Regions from separate parts of the Paenibacillus sp. SSG-1 genome, predicted to be linked through region 1. Evidence: riboswitches for the same ligand, from Rfam matches in the RefSeq annotation. Region 1 holds a riboswitch; each other region holds the start of a gene.
What was found. A riboswitch is a leader RNA that binds a small molecule or an ion and turns the genes downstream of it on or off. The one in region 1 is predicted to bind cyclic di-AMP.
Positions count from the first base shown of each region.

Region 1 (5,026 bases):
CGATGGTTGCCACAACTTTTCCTCCTTCTTATGCCATGATGATATCTCTCCATTATATCCCTGCCTGTCAATGGCACAAGCACTTTCACCAACCTAAAAAAGGCTGCACACCGCAGCCCAGATTCCCATAACGTATTTTATCGATATAGCCGCAAATAACAAATTAGCAATATGCCTAACTTTCAAGCTTGCCTTTTCATTTATTCCAAAAATCAATCGTTCATCCTCAAACTACGACAGTTAATGACGTATTACCATAGTATGATGAAATAAATAACTGCGAAGGAGTAGATGGACTTGAAGAGACTCGCTGGGAAAATCGCTCTTGTAACCGGAGGAAGCCGGGGAGCAGGACGTGGGATTGCCGTTGAGCTTGGGAAAGCCGGAGCAGTAGTTTATGTATCCGGAAGAAGTTTACGAGGGACGACTACACACGGTTTTCCAGGCAGTATCGATGAAACTGTGGAGGAGATTCGAAGTCATGGAGGAGAGGCGTACGCATGTCGTTGCGATCATACCCGTGATGAGGATACACAGGCTTTGATCGAGAGAATCCGACAGGAACAAGGACGGCTCCATATCCTAGTGAATAACGTCTGGGGACTGCATGACTTGGAAGTGAATTTACAATCCAAACCATTCTGGGAATATCCGCTGAACATGTGGGATGCTATGTTTCAGAATGGAGTACGCCCACAAATAGCGACAAACCATTATGCGATCCCGCTTATGCTGGAAGCTGATTCTGGATTGATCGTACATACCACATTTCAGGATCAGGATAAGTATTTAGGAACTTTCTATTACGACCTCGCCAAGAATACCATTAACCGCTCAGTGCTCGGATTAGCTCATGATCTCAAAAGCACTGAAATAACCGTGGTAGCGGTCTCCCCTGGCTGGATGAGAACAGAACTGGTATTAAGGAACTTCGGTACAGATGAAGCTCATTGGAAAGAGGTTGAGGCTCTGAAACACACGGAGTCGCCGTACTACGTAGGGCGAGCGGTGTCAGCCCTAGCTGGGGATGATGAGGTGAAACTGAAAAACGGACGGGTACTACAGGTTGGTGATCTTGCCCAGGAATACGGGTTCACCGATATTGATGGACGGTTCATCCCTCCCTTTTTAATATAATCAGTCTCATTGAAAAAACGAATACTCGCTAGAGCTCAGTTAACCGCCTTCTTATCGGGCGGTTAACTTATTAGCTAATATAGCGAGTAGATCGTTTGGTTAGGGCCAGTGCGATTCAAGATGCGATTTTCTTTCCAGGAGGCAAATCCCATGACCGCGGGCTACCCTCCATAGGCTTCCCGGGTCCGGTAAATATGCTGGTCCATCAAAAAGTTCAGCAGCATGCGGTTGAATGCATGCGGCTGGCATAAATGGGTCGGGTACATCGCATCCTCGATCGTCGCCAGCTGCACTTGCCGGAACAGGGTGGCCGCCCGCTGCATTTGCTTGACGAACCACTCGCTTTGGCTGCCTGCGACGCACAGTACAGGCATCGGCAGCCGTGCCAAATTGGCAGGCATCTCCATACGCAGCAGCTCCATACGCTGCTTGATCGACTCTGTCGGCCGCTTGTGGTACAGCTCCTTGCGCAGGATGCTGTAGACCGGCCTCCACCGGTTATACGTCACCCGCAGCGACCGGAGGAAAAACTCCGCAGGCAAATAATAAGACAGCCAGCTGCACGCCTCGCAAATATTCAGCAAATGGTTCTTTTTCCCGAAGCATCCCGCGAAGTAGCTGTCTACGAGCACCAGGGCGCTGACCCGGTCCGGGTGAAGGGCGGCAAACGTCTGGGCGAGCACGCTTCCGCTGGAACAGCCGACAAGCGTCGCCTGCGAAATATGCAGCTTATCCAGCAGCTCGCACAGATCGCTGCATTGGGTTTCCATAATGTGCCCGACCTCCACGTCAAGCTTCCCCGAATTGCCATAACCCCGGAGGTCCAGCACAATCACCTTCGCCCGCTTGCTGAAATATTCGACCTGGGGCTCAAACATATGATGGGACGACAAATGCCCGTGAATGAACACGATGGGCGTGCCGCTGCCGTGAATTTCATAATATAACGTGGTTCCGTTTACTTGTATCTGAGGCACTTCATGTTCTCCTCTCTCCCACATAACCTGTTTTCTCTGTTTGTGCAAAATCGCGGGCGCCGCCCGCTTGGGAATCGATGCTTCTCCTTGTTTAAACAACAAAAAAGAAGCACCGGAAAGAGGACACTCTTCCATGCTTCCAACTCCAAGGCCGAATAAGCCTTGCCATCTGCATGAATAACAGCTGCCTCTCTTAACACGCTTGCGTGGTTAGCTGACGGATTCGGGCCCAAGAGTAGCCCTACTCATCACTTTCGAGATTCACCCCATATGGCCGCAGCGGATGCTGCAGACACGACCGGTTCCCCCGCTTTCCGCCCTCCGGCGGAAATTCAGCGAATAGACATATTCCATGTACACGCTTCATCCTTCAAAATGAGCGCACAGAAAAACACAGAGCAGATACCCTGTGTTGATGCGTCAAATCACAGTTTCCTCCGCTCTCAACTACGCTTACGAGGTTAGCTGACGGATTCGGGCCGTGAGAGTAGCCCTACGGAAACAGGCATTGTCCTGCCTCCGATTCACCCCTGCAAGCCGCAAGCCCCAGCATAAAGATCCGTGGGACGAGGACTGCGATTGGTTCCCCCGCTTTTCATCGGAAAATTCAGCGTTCATCAAGTCGCAAATCTTACTCTATTGGATGATGAAATGAATATACGCCTGGGACGGCGAACTGTAAAGCAGGGAAACGATACGATTCCCTGCTTTATTTGGGGATCTGATGGGAAAACGGGTCCTAATCCGTAGGAATCATTGTTTTACGGCCTTTCCTACCGCTTTCCTTAGCTTTGCTGGATAACTGAAGGCGGGAAGCCATTCATATGGCTGAACCCGCCCATTGGATCGGAATATAATGCCGGTATAGGGCTGAAGCCGCTAGGCTGAAAAAAAGCGGCTTTTTGCCGCAATTTTGGACTTTACACTGGAAAGATGCTGGTTTTGATCCGAAAAATCCGCCTCGTCTTCTTGCCAAAGATATCCCTTGGACGTATGATGCGGATAGTTTACCAATCGGACACATGTATGGAACCCTACTGGCCGTGACGATCCGGAACAAGACGGCAGGGAGTATCCATGAAATCACGGTCAAGGAGGATGTCACGATGAACCGGGCTTTGATTCCCACCATCGAACTGTTTGAAATCGTTCTTCCAAGATACCAGCACCACAGCCTGGGCTGGCTGGAAAACTGCCGGATCGGCATTTTAAAGCTGCCTTACTCCGGCGAGGAAGGGCTTGCCGAGGGCCTGCTGTGCTCAGGCAAGCAAGCCTTCGATCTGGTACGGTGGGGCTGCCGCCTGCGCTATATTTGCGGCCTGACGCTGGAAGAGGCCATCACCGCGACGGCCATGAACATTCTGAAGCATCCGGACCACAATCAGTACCCGCTCGCGCTGATGGCGCTGCTTGATGTCAGGTCACGCCTGGAGCAGCATACCGCGCGCACAACAGCCGAACAGATGGGAAGATCCCTTGATGTCGGCCTTCTCAAGCTGAACCGTACGGCTTACGCCGAAGGAGCCGCAGCATCGCTGCGCATCGGGGGAGGAACGTCGCTTGCGATCTCCGGCCGGACGGCTGCCCTTGAAACGGAAATCCAGGCGAAAGCTCCCTACAACCGCCTCCCGCTGCTCGGCCGGGAATTCCCGACGGATACCCGCGCCTTGATCCGCCGCTCCTCGGCATATCTGTCCCTGTTCGGCGCCGGCACAAAGAACCGCCACCCCGGATAATCCCCGAGTGGCGGTTCTTTTGTGCTGCCTGCGCGGGCGGCTATAGCGCCTGCTCCTCGCTGCGAAGCTGCACCAGCGCTTTTCGCTGCCAGGCCTTGCTCCTCCAGCGGACCCAGAGCAGGATGCCCCGCAGCCATTCGTCGGCGATAAAAGCCGCCCAGATGCCGTACAGGCCGTATCCCCAATAAATGCCGAGCAGGTACGTCAGCGGCACACTGAAGAGCCAGGTCACCGTGATGGACACGATCATGGCGGACCGGGCGTCGCCGGCGGCCTGCAGCGACCGTTCCAGGATGACGTTGAAGTTGCGCCCCGGCTCCAGCAGAAAGCTCAGCAGCAGCAAGGCCGCTCCCATCGCGATAATGTCCGGGTCGGTCGTAAACAGCTTCATCAGCGGCTGCCGGAACAGCGTCAGCACGGCGACGGCCGCCAGCGTAATCAGCTCGCTGCGGATCAGATTCCGGATCACCTGCTTGTAGGCCTCTTCCCTCTGGCCCGCGCCGACCAGCTGCCCGACGATGATTTGCCCGCCCCGGCCCAGCGAGACGGCCAGAATCATGACGAAGAACATGATGTTCTGTGTGTAAATTTTCGTTGCCAGCACGCTGGCCCCAAGCGACGAAATAAAGGCCGTGGTCACAAACTGGTTGGCGGAGTACGACAAGGACACGGCCGAGGATGGCACCCCGACGCGAAGCACCTTCCCGATATGCTCACGGCTCCACACGAACAGGTCGTTCCAGCGGATGTAGACGCCCGCCGCCTTGCGGAGCAGCACCAGATTGACGGCCAGCCCGACGCACTGGGCAAAGGCGGTGGATATCGCCACCCCGACGACGCCCAGCTTCGGAAAGCCTCCGGGGCCGTAAATAAACAGGTAATTGCCGAAAATATTCAGCACGTTCATCCCGATCGTGACGACCATCGTCTGCCGGGTTAATCCGTGAGACTGGATCATGGCCGTGACGGCGGTCAGCAGCGCCTGAATGACCAGGGCGCCCCCGGCGATGAGCAAATACTTCTCCGCCTGCCCGAACAGGGAAGGATCGAGGTCGAAAATCCGCAGCAGCGGCCCGCTGAGCATCATGACGATGACGCTCACGACCAGGCCGAACAGGAAGTTCAGCGCCAGCGAGGACCCGGCAAGCCGGCCGATTTCATGCTGCCTGCGTGCAC
Region 1 is NZ_MBRK01000001.1:659,498-664,523, reverse strand. Features, by position in the region: gene csaA (chaperone CsaA) at 1-13, opposite strand, end outside; gene BCV73_RS03255 (SDR family NAD(P)-dependent oxidoreductase) at 298-1,137, shown strand; gene BCV73_RS03250 (alpha/beta fold hydrolase) at 1,299-2,114, opposite strand; cyclic di-AMP (ydaO/yuaA leader) riboswitch at 2,298-2,462, opposite strand; cyclic di-AMP (ydaO/yuaA leader) riboswitch at 2,550-2,737, opposite strand; gene BCV73_RS03245 (hypothetical protein) at 3,137-3,850, shown strand; gene BCV73_RS03240 (MATE family efflux transporter) at 3,891-5,026, opposite strand, start outside.

Region 2 (5,026 bases), 2.8 Mb from region 1:
TTGAAGGGATTTATGCATCGGATTAGGAAGGAGACGGGCCTTGAAACGGTAAATACATATTTATTCCGAAAAAGAAGGGGAGGTGACTAAAAGAAACAATAGAACTAGGAATAAATGGTATTAAAAAGCTATAATCCGCATTATTCTGGCTATTTTGAAATGTATTGACCACTGTATGAAAATGTCATTGCATAATCATGCATTTTTATTGTATGATTAGAACCGTGGTTTTTCGGGCTGGGCCGGATACGGATCATGCCTTTGAACAACAATAAGTATCATTGAAATGGACAGGAGAGATAGATATGAAAAAATGGGGTATTCTAACGGCATGCATTCTGCTGGCAGGCTCCCTGCTTGCCGGATGCGGAAGCAAACCTTCGACTGAGGGCGGCACGGCAGCGGGCGAACAGCCGGCCAGCGGCAAGACGATCGTGCTTGGTACTAGCGCGGACTTCCCGCCGTACGAATTTCATAAAATGGTGAACGGCAAGGACCAAATCGTCGGCTTCGATATCGAAATCGCCAAGGAAATCGCCAAAGACATGGGGGCGCAGCTTGAAGTCAAGGACATGAGCTTTGATGCGCTTCTCGGCGAGCTGTCCACCGGCCGCGTAGATTTTGTCATTTCCGGCCTTACACCAAACGAAGAACGCAAGAAACAAATCGATTTTTCGAACAACTACTATAAGGCGGAGCAGGCCGTTGTCGTCAGAGAGGCTGACAAAGACAAATACAGCACGATGAAAGCTCTGGAAGGAGCTTCGCTCGGCATTCAGAAGGGTTCGATCCAGGAGGACATCGCCAAGACGATTCCGGGGGCGAAGATCACCGGCCTGGGCAAAATTTCCGACATTGTGCTGCAGCTGAATTCGAGCCGCGTGGATGCCTCCATCATGGAGAAACCGGTTGCCGAAGCATACATCAAGAACGTCAAAGGATTGGTAATTGCGGATGCGGTTCCTGATTATAAGGAAGACGGCTACGCGATCGGGATCAAAAAAGGCAACACCGAGCTCGTGAACCAAATCAACAAAACGCTGGACCGTCTGAAATCCGAAAACAAGATTGAGCAGTACGTCGCCGAAGCGAGCGATTTGGCTGCACAGAAATAGAGGTTAAGCTGTCTGTTCTCATTTTATACATCGGATAAAATAGCGAAGCGAATTCGCTATTTTTTCTGTTCAATGATGGGTACCTTGTTTCAAATATGTCCCGATCTGTTGTATACAGGGGAAGGATGGGACAGGCAGGTATGATGACAAAGGAGGTTCTTGGGTCTTTATGTATATGTTCTCCGTTTTTTGGGATTACCGGACGTATTTTGCGACAGGTATCCAGTATACACTGCTCCTGGCCGCCATCGGCGTCATCTGCGGCTTCGTGCTGGGCATTATTATATCCTTGATGCGGATGTCCCGTTTTTGGCTGCCGAAGCTGATCGGTTCGGTATGGGTGGAAGTTCTCCGCGGTACCCCGATGGTTGTTCAGCTGTTTATTATTCACTACGGCCTTGTGGCTTTCGGGATCAAACTTACGCCGATCGAGTCCGGTGCAATTACGCTGTCCATTAACAGCTCCGCGTACCTTGCGGAAGTGTTCCGTGCCGGAATCCAGGGGGTGGACCGGGGCCAGTCGGAAGCGGCCCGTTCCCTGGGAATGACGCGCAGCATGACGATGCGGTACATCGTGCTGCCCCAAGCTGTAAAAAGCGTGCTGCCGGCCATCGGCAATGAGTTTATTACGATTATCAAGGAATCATCCATCGTATCGTTTATCGGCGTCACCGACTTGATGTACCAGTCGGGGGCTATCCAAGGGATTACGTATGATTACCTCAGTCCGCTGCTGGTCATTGCGGCCATCTACTTCATTATGACGTTTACCCTGTCCAAGCTGCTGGGGGCATTCGAAAGGAGGCTGAATACCGATGATCAGCGTTAAAGATCTGCGCAAATCGTTCGGCAAGCTGGAGATTCTGAAAGGGATCGACATCGACATCGCCAAAGGCGAGGTCGTCGTCGTGATTGGCCCCAGCGGCTCGGGGAAAAGCACCTTTCTCCGCTGCCTGAATCTGCTCGAAACGCCAACAGGGGGGCAGATCACGTTTGAAGGCGAGCCGATTACGGACAAACGCCATAACATCAATGCCACCCGCGAAAAAATGGGCATGGTGTTCCAGCATTTCAACCTGTTCCCGCATAAATCGGTGCTGCAGAACCTCATGCTGGCCCCGGTTAAGGTGAAAAAGCAGCCGCCGGCCGAGGCGGAACGGATTGCCCTTGACCTGCTGCGCACGGTCGGATTATCCGACAAGAAGGATGCGTATCCGTCCCAGCTGTCAGGCGGGCAGAAGCAGCGGATCGCCATCGCGCGGGCGCTGGCCATGCAGCCCCACGTCATGCTCTTTGACGAGCCGACTTCAGCGCTGGACCCGGAAATGGTCGGCGAAGTGCTGGAGGTCATGAAGAAGCTTGCGGAGGGCGGCATGACGATGGTTATCGTAACCCATGAAATGGGGTTTGCCCGGGAAGTCGGCGACCGGATCGTCTTTATGGACGGCGGACAAATCGTCGAGCAGGGGACGCCTGCGGAAGTGTTCGGTAACCCGCAAAACAGCCGCACGAAAGATTTTCTGAGCAAGGTTCTTTGACAAAGTACCTGCATATAAAAATGATAAAGCCCTGGACGAGAATATTACTCATCCAGGGCTTTTTATGTACCTTTTCATGAATAAATTGTTAAAATGAATGAGGATTTTGTAACTATTTTAAAAGGAATTGAGCTGCTGCTCCCTTGCTTAAGTCAGCTAACAACCCTAAATAAAGCCTGATAATTCAAGGCTTTTGGATTGGTAACATTTTCATGCGCACAGGTTACAAAATTGTGATATATTTGTTGAGCCGAAACTTTTCTAAGGTAAAGTGCGGGGGATGTAATTTGTGTACATAGTACGCTTGGGGTGAATCGCACCAATAGGGCGTAGGGTTGTCTCCTCAATCCGAATCCGACAGCTAACTTCGCAGGCATCACGACTTAAGGAGGAACCATGAAAAGATTTAAAGGAATCAAGACACTTGCAGCCATCATCGGCATTTCTCTGGCGGTACAAGCGGTACCCACGTTTGCGGACTCGGTCCATGTAGCGAAGGATGGAGACACCTTCTATACATTATCTAAACAATATGGTGTTAATTTGAATCAGCTGATGAATGCAAATCCGAGCGTAGAAGCAACCAATATTTATCCAGGCCTGAAATTAAACGTTCCAGGAGCAAGCACAGCCAAGGCATTTGCCGCAGAGGACAGCGGCTCGATCATCACGGCAGCTTCTCTGAACGTCAACGGCGATGACAAAGTCGTAGAAGCATGGGGTAAAACCTTCAATTACTCCAAAACGCTGGACGTCCGAGCTACGGCTTATTCATCTGCCGCTAGCGAAAACGGCAAGTGGGGTGCAGTGGACTACTTCGGCAACCCGCTGAAGCTGGGAACGATCGCTGTTGACCCTTCCGTTATCCCGTTGGGAACGAAAGTGCTGGTTACCGGTCACAGCTTCCAGGGCCTTCCGAAGAAAGCTTTCGTAGCGACAGCTAAGGATACCGGCAGTGCGATTAAGGGGAAACGCATCGACATTTTCGTGCCGGGCAGCCCGGAAAGCGTTAGTGCCTTCGGGTTCCAGGACGTTGAGCTGTACTTCATTAAATAGTTCAAGCTTTTCATAATAACACGGAAAAACCGGCTTTTGTACTCAAGCCGGTTTTTTTTGTACGCTCAGCGCGTTACTTGTCTTTTGGAACGTGAAGTAACCTCGGCAGCGTGACGAATGAATAGCCTTTATTTTTCAAAGTCTGAATAATGTCCGGAAGGGCATCGATCGTACCGCTGAGATTGGACGTGGTTCCGCCTCCCGCATGCTGAAGAATGATCGAGCCTTGCCCAACGGTGGACAGCACGTTGCGCTTGACCGCTTCCTTGCTGATTCCTTTCCAATCCAGCGAATCGACGTTCCAGTTTACGATTTTGTAGCCCTGCTGCTTGGCCCAGCGCAGTTGGCGTTCCGTGATGTCTCCATAAGGCGGCCTGATCAGCTTGGGCTTATAGCCGACGATGCCGTAAAGCGTGTTCTCCGTCCGCTTAATCTCGGCTACATATTCGTCCATCTCCAATTTGTGAAACACGGGATGATTATAGGAGTGGTTTCCGATCACATGTCCTTCACGGACGATGCGCTCGACCAGCTCGGGATGCTTCTTCGCCCGGCTGCCCATCACAAAAAAGGTGGCTTTAATATGATGGGCTTTGAGCACATCCAGGATCTGAGGAGTAAATCTGGGATCCGGCACGTCATCAAAGGTTAGGGCCACCTCTTTGACGCGCGGACCGTGAATTTTGAACGTTTCGGGATATTTTTTGATCAGCTGGCCTAGCGTAAGGATCTGCTGTTCCTTCCGCTTTTCTTTCGCCTCCCGGCTGCTGGTTTCCCGTGCAGGTTCGGAACCTGACGGATGTTCCGGGGGTTCACCGCCTTGAGCGGCGGCTGCTGGCCACCCGGACTGCCAAGGACAGATCAACAACAAGATCAGCAGGGAAGACAGCAATGTGCATAACAGCTTCTTTTTCATCCGTCTCGACTCCTTTCCACCGCGGACAAACAGCGAAAGCATGATTTATCCTTGTTATGTCCATAAGTTGATGCAATTATGTTGCTTTAAATCAGATGCTGGGCCACATTTTCATATCGTTCGGCAAAGGGTGTATAATAGAACTGATGGATTACGGTCGCTGTACATTGGCCGTAACCGCGAGGTATGGACGATAAACGGCGGCGCTGCAATCATATAACCCTGTTGTCATATAGGCTTAATCACATACAACAAAAAGGAGACACGAAGCAATGGCAGATCTATTTACACCTTATGTGCTTAAAGGATTATCTCTGAAAAACCGGATTGTTATGCCTCCGATGTGCCAATATTCGGTACAGGCTGAGGACGGGATCCCTAACAATTGGCATTATGTCCAT
Region 2 is NZ_MBRK01000001.1:3,457,163-3,462,188, reverse strand. Features, by position in the region: gene BCV73_RS15940 (transporter substrate-binding domain-containing protein) at 306-1,115, shown strand; gene BCV73_RS15935 (amino acid ABC transporter permease) at 1,285-1,944, shown strand; gene BCV73_RS15930 (amino acid ABC transporter ATP-binding protein) at 1,931-2,653, shown strand; cyclic di-AMP (ydaO/yuaA leader) riboswitch at 2,892-3,046, shown strand; gene BCV73_RS15925 (3D domain-containing protein) at 3,050-3,709, shown strand; gene BCV73_RS15920 (polysaccharide deacetylase family protein) at 3,783-4,625, opposite strand; gene BCV73_RS15915 (NADH:flavin oxidoreductase/NADH oxidase) at 4,898-5,026, shown strand, end outside.
Region 2: it holds a riboswitch for cyclic di-AMP, as region 1 does, so the genes downstream of both, BCV73_RS15925 (3D domain-containing protein) here and BCV73_RS03250 (alpha/beta fold hydrolase) in region 1, are expected to answer to the same signal.

Region 3 (5,026 bases), 6.7 Mb from region 1:
TGCTTCACCGCCAGCGAACCTGCAACGGCGAGCAGCGCAATAATCGAAATATATCGGCCGAGGAGCATCACCAGACCGGTGCTGACGTTCCAGAATACGGTATTGTCTGCCAATCCCTCGAACCCGGAGCCGTTATTCGCCGCCGAGGAGGTGAACTCATAGAGCGACTGGCTCAAGCTGTGATACGAAGGATTGGAGAAGGCGTCGGTTCCCAGGTGCGTCATAAACGAAATCGCCGTCGGCGCAAGAATAATGAAGGGATGCATCAGAATCGCCACCGCGATCAGCTTCATCTCCCGGGCTTCGATCTTCCGGCCCAGAAATTCCGGCGTCCGGCCAACCATCAGGCCGCAGATAAATACGCCGAGGATTGCATACATGATCATATTGACGAAACCGACCCCCTTGCCGCCGAACACGACGTTCAGCATCATTTCGGCCAAGGGCGCAAGCCCTCCCAGCGGCGTCAGCGTATCATGCATGTTGTTGACCGACCCCGTCGTGGCGGCGGTGGTGACGGTTGTGAACAACGCGGACTGCGCGATGCCAAAGCGCACCTCCTTGCCTTCCATGCTGCCGGCCGTGCTGTTGATTCCCAATTGGTTGATCAGCGGGTTGCCGGCTTTTTCCGAGAAATACGTCAGGCACAGGAACGCTACGAACAGCGTCATCATGACGCTGAAAATCATCCAGCCCTGCTTCTTGTTCCGGGCGAACCGTCCGAACGTGTAAGGCAGTGACGCCGAAATCGTCCACATGCTGAGAATTTCGATTACGTTGGTCAGCGGGCTTGGGTTCTCGAACGGATGGGCCGAGTTGACACCGAAGAAACCTCCCCCGTTCGTTCCGAGGTGCTTGATCGATTCCAGTGAGGCCACAGGACCCAGCGGAATCTGCTGCACGCCGCCTCCCAGCGTTTGCACGGCCCGCATCGGCTCCAGCGTCTGCGGCACTTTGAGCCCGACCAGCACCAGGGTTACGATGAGGGCAAGCGGCACGAACAGACGGACATGCGCCTTGATAAAATCCTCGAAGAAGTTCCCGAGCCCTTCACCCCTGCGGGTGATGCCGCGCATAAAAGCAATCGCGATAGCCAGGCCCGAGGCTGCCGAGGTAAACATCATCATCGTGATGACGATCATTTGGCCAAAATAAGACATGCCGCTCTCTCCGCTGTAATGCTGGAGGTTCGTGTTCGTCATAAAGCTGATGACCGTGTTGAAGGACAGGCTCGCCTCCATATTGCCGATGCCGTTCGGGTTGCCCGGAAGGGCGCCCATCGTTCGCAGCAATATATAGCTGATCGCTACCAGAAAGATATTGGTTGCGATCATGCTGAGCGCGTACTTTTTCCAATTCATGCTGCCCCGCTGCTTCAGCCCGATGATCCGGTATAGAACTCTTTCCACGCCGCCGAAAATCCGGTCCGTCCGGTTCGGTTCATTGGAGAACATATGATATACGTAAGTGCCTACCGGCTTCACGAGCAGCAGGAGCACGAAAATGACGATACAAATTTGCAAAATATCCAAGGCTGGCTTCCCCCTCTTACGAGCATGTTCTGCTTTGGCCCCTTGAGGCTTACAGATTTAAAATTCCCCGTCAAAATTTTTCCGGATGGATCAAGGCGTAAACCAAATAGATAAAGACAAGCACGGCGAATGCCCCAACGACAATCATTGGTCTTTGCCCCCTTCTTCCACCACTCGGCCGCACCAATGAAGAAATAACAAGAACACGCCAAAAGTTGCAGCGAGCGCAAGTATCATATATACATCCATCATCGTTTCCGGTCTCTCCTTTGCATGGTTAGAATCATCTTTATTTCAGTAAAAATCCGACTTCGCCGTTTAAGGTATAAATGATGTGATCGGCACCAAGCCCCCGGTAAATGCCGGGTGAGTTGCCCCTCTGCGTAATGACATATACCGGTTCCGACGTCCAGGGACGGCAGATTTGCAAATAGCGGCAGGTCAGGTTGAGGCTGCTTTCAAACAGAAAGATTTTGCCGACCTCTATTTCGGGCACCACCCAATCCTCCGCGTGATTCGTATTCAACCGGATGATCCGCTGCACCCCCATTTTTCTCAAGAGGCGTTCCTCCCGGGCACTGTTGGTCAGAACGGCAAAGGGCCTCTTCCAATACATCAGCAGCTTGATAAAATTGCGTCCCGCCTCGTTCGGCGCGGTCACGATGACGACGTTGTCCATTTCAAAGGCTCCTCCTATGCGGCAGCCGCGAATACGCAAAAGAAGCCGCAGGGAAAGAAGGACCTTTCCCGCGGCTTCTTGAATTTAGACGAACTATGAAGGATCGTCCTTTATTCAAAATGCGCACGACAAGTGCTGCCTCTCCCGTTACGCTGACGAGGTTAGCTGTCGGATTCGGGCGTGAGAGTCGCCCTACCTTCCGGTACTTACCGTACCGGAAAGATTCACCCCGGCGGCTTCCATTCCAGGCGGCCGCTGTGGTTCCCCCGCTCCCGGCCGTTTCCGGCCGAAATTAAGCGTTATTGATAAGTGTATGTGATTGTGATGAATGCTCTCTTTTGTTCCAGTAAGCTAAAAAAGGGTAAAAAAAACACAGAGGCCAGCTGATCCCCCTGTGATCCGAAAGTTTATTCGGGTCGCAAGTTTCATCATTCCTCTCTCAAACGACGCTTACGAGGTTAGCTGACGGATTCGAGCGGTGAGAGTCGCTCTACCCGGCCGGATCCATGGCATCCGTAGCCGGGATTCACCCCTGCGGCTGGCAGCAGACCCCCGACTCTCACACCGGTTCGCTGCTCCATGGCACGCGTTTGGTTCCCCCGATTTCCGCGCTTTTTTGCGGAAACTCAGCGATTAGTAATGGAAACTGTATTGAATACGCTCTGAATCATACACCCGCTCCTTCCAAGCTGTAAAGGCAGTCTAAAAATCATGAACCGCGAATTTTGGAACATTCAGGCTCTTATTAGCGCTTACATTTTGGCTTTTTGACTTCTACCTCTTTCATGCTCCCGATTTGGCGCATTTATGGAAACCAGGACAATCGGGGACACTGGCTCGCAGGAATACCCGCATTGACTTTCCAGTTCAATCGTTTAAAATTAAATTGTGTGATTGGTAAATGTTTCGGCTGGATGATCATTCATTGAAGCACAAAAGGAGGAGGATGGCAGTGAGCGTCTATGATTTTCAAGTGAACACGCTGCGCGGCAAAGAGGTATCGTTAAAGGAATATGAGGGTGACGTGCTGCTGATCGTGAACACGGCCAGCAAATGCGGATTTACGCCGCAGTTTCGCGGGCTGCAGGAGCTGTACGACGAGTTCCGTGACCATCATTTTCAAATTCTCGGCTTTCCGAGCAACCAGTTTGCCAATCAGGAGCCGGGTACCAGCGAGGAGATCGGCGAATTCTGCCAGATGAATTACGGGGTCACGTTCCCGATGTTTGAGAAGATCGACGTCAAGGGCAGCAACGCCCACCCACTGTTCCAATACCTGACCAGGGAAGCGCCGGGCGTGCTCGGATCGAAAGCGGTCAAGTGGAACTTTACCAAGTTCCTGGTCGATTCCAAAGGAAGGGTCATCAAGCGTTACGCGCCCAAAACGACACCGGACAAAATCGAAAACGACATCCGCAAGCTGCTTGCATCCGGAAAAAGCGAATAGGCAAATCAGCCCTACAAAATAACGCTACTTGCTGCGATCCGAATTCACTAGCTTTGCGGGACCCCGAAATATACGAAAATGCAATAAGCAAAAAAAAGAAGCTCCCCTGGATTTCTCCAAGGAAGCTTCTTTCTGTGTTCATAGATGCGGTAGAGAGGACTCGAACCTCCACGGGCGTACGCCCACTACCCCCTCAAGATAGCGTGTCTGCCATTCCACCACTACCGCATAATATCCAAAGTTCATTTAGCGAACTTTTTTATTATACACAAAATCATCCGAATTGTAAAGGGAAATACATTAAAACACCATCCATGTAATATTATATAACACATAAAACAACAAAAACAGTGATTAAGTCGCCCTAACATTGACAAATCACAATATTTATGTAATATTAACTTACAAATAATAGTGATCGATGATTTTACTTCGTAATTCATGTAATATTTATTACCACAATAATATGGAGGTGACCGCGTTGAACGACAAAAGCACCAAACTGCTCGATTACGTGCAAACGCTGGATAACGACTTGTCGGTCGGAGGCTTCAGCCATGTGTTTGACCTCCAAACCCGAATTGCAGAAGGGCGCATCCAGAGCCAGGAAGAGCTGGAAGGGTTCATCCTTCATCCGATGATGAGTCGCTTGGTCCGCCAAGACGGCGCGGCCATTCAGGCGATTTACGCAGCTGCCGACCAACGGGATATCCGTCAGATCGCCCGAATTGACCGGTACATCCTCGGAGGAATCGCTGCACATGAAAATGATGAAGCGGTGCGCCAACGGGGCAGAAGACTTTTGAAACTGGCCCAGGCCCTGTACCCCTGGCTCAATCTGAAGGTTCTTGACGAACTCGCGCAGAAGGAGCTGTCTCCCGTCTGCCTGGCCACGGCGCATGCCTATGTCAACTATCAGCTCGGATCCAGCCGCGACCACACCGTTTATGGCTATATGCAATCTGCGGTCTGCACATGCATCCAGCTCGCCGCCCGCTCGCTGAGCATCCCGCCTCACGACGCCAAAGCGTTGGCCGGCAAATGGACGGCTGAAATGGAGCGCGCATGGACAGCGGAGAAAGACTCCCTGCCCACAGACCTTTTCAATATCCAGGAGAACGACTCCCATATCGCCTCGTGATCTCTTTAACAACACCACAAAGGCACTCCGCTCTGCCCTGCTGCAGCGAAGTGCCTTTTCTGTTCCCATGTATGTAATTGATCTTCATCTTACTGATCGCGGGACTGGTTCTTCCGGTATTCCACAAACTTGATGTACTCCTTGATAAACTCCTTCTCGTGATCGGATAGCGGCATTTCGTTTAACTGCCTTCCGTTTTCCCACAAATAAGGATCCTGCTGCTCTTT
Region 3 is NZ_MBRK01000001.1:7,364,376-7,369,401, reverse strand. Features, by position in the region: gene kdpA (potassium-transporting ATPase subunit KdpA) at 1-1,532, opposite strand, end outside; gene kdpF (K(+)-transporting ATPase subunit F) at 1,603-1,680, opposite strand; gene BCV73_RS33790 (hypothetical protein) at 1,822-2,211, opposite strand; cyclic di-AMP (ydaO/yuaA leader) riboswitch at 2,348-2,520, opposite strand; cyclic di-AMP (ydaO/yuaA leader) riboswitch at 2,643-2,853, opposite strand; gene BCV73_RS33785 (glutathione peroxidase) at 3,164-3,658, shown strand; tRNA gene BCV73_RS33780 (tRNA-Leu) at 3,804-3,886, opposite strand; gene BCV73_RS33775 (urease accessory UreF family protein) at 4,140-4,799, shown strand; gene BCV73_RS33770 (helix-turn-helix domain-containing protein) at 4,889-5,026, opposite strand, start outside.
Region 3: it holds a riboswitch for cyclic di-AMP, as region 1 does, so the genes downstream of both, BCV73_RS33790 (hypothetical protein) here and BCV73_RS03250 (alpha/beta fold hydrolase) in region 1, are expected to answer to the same signal.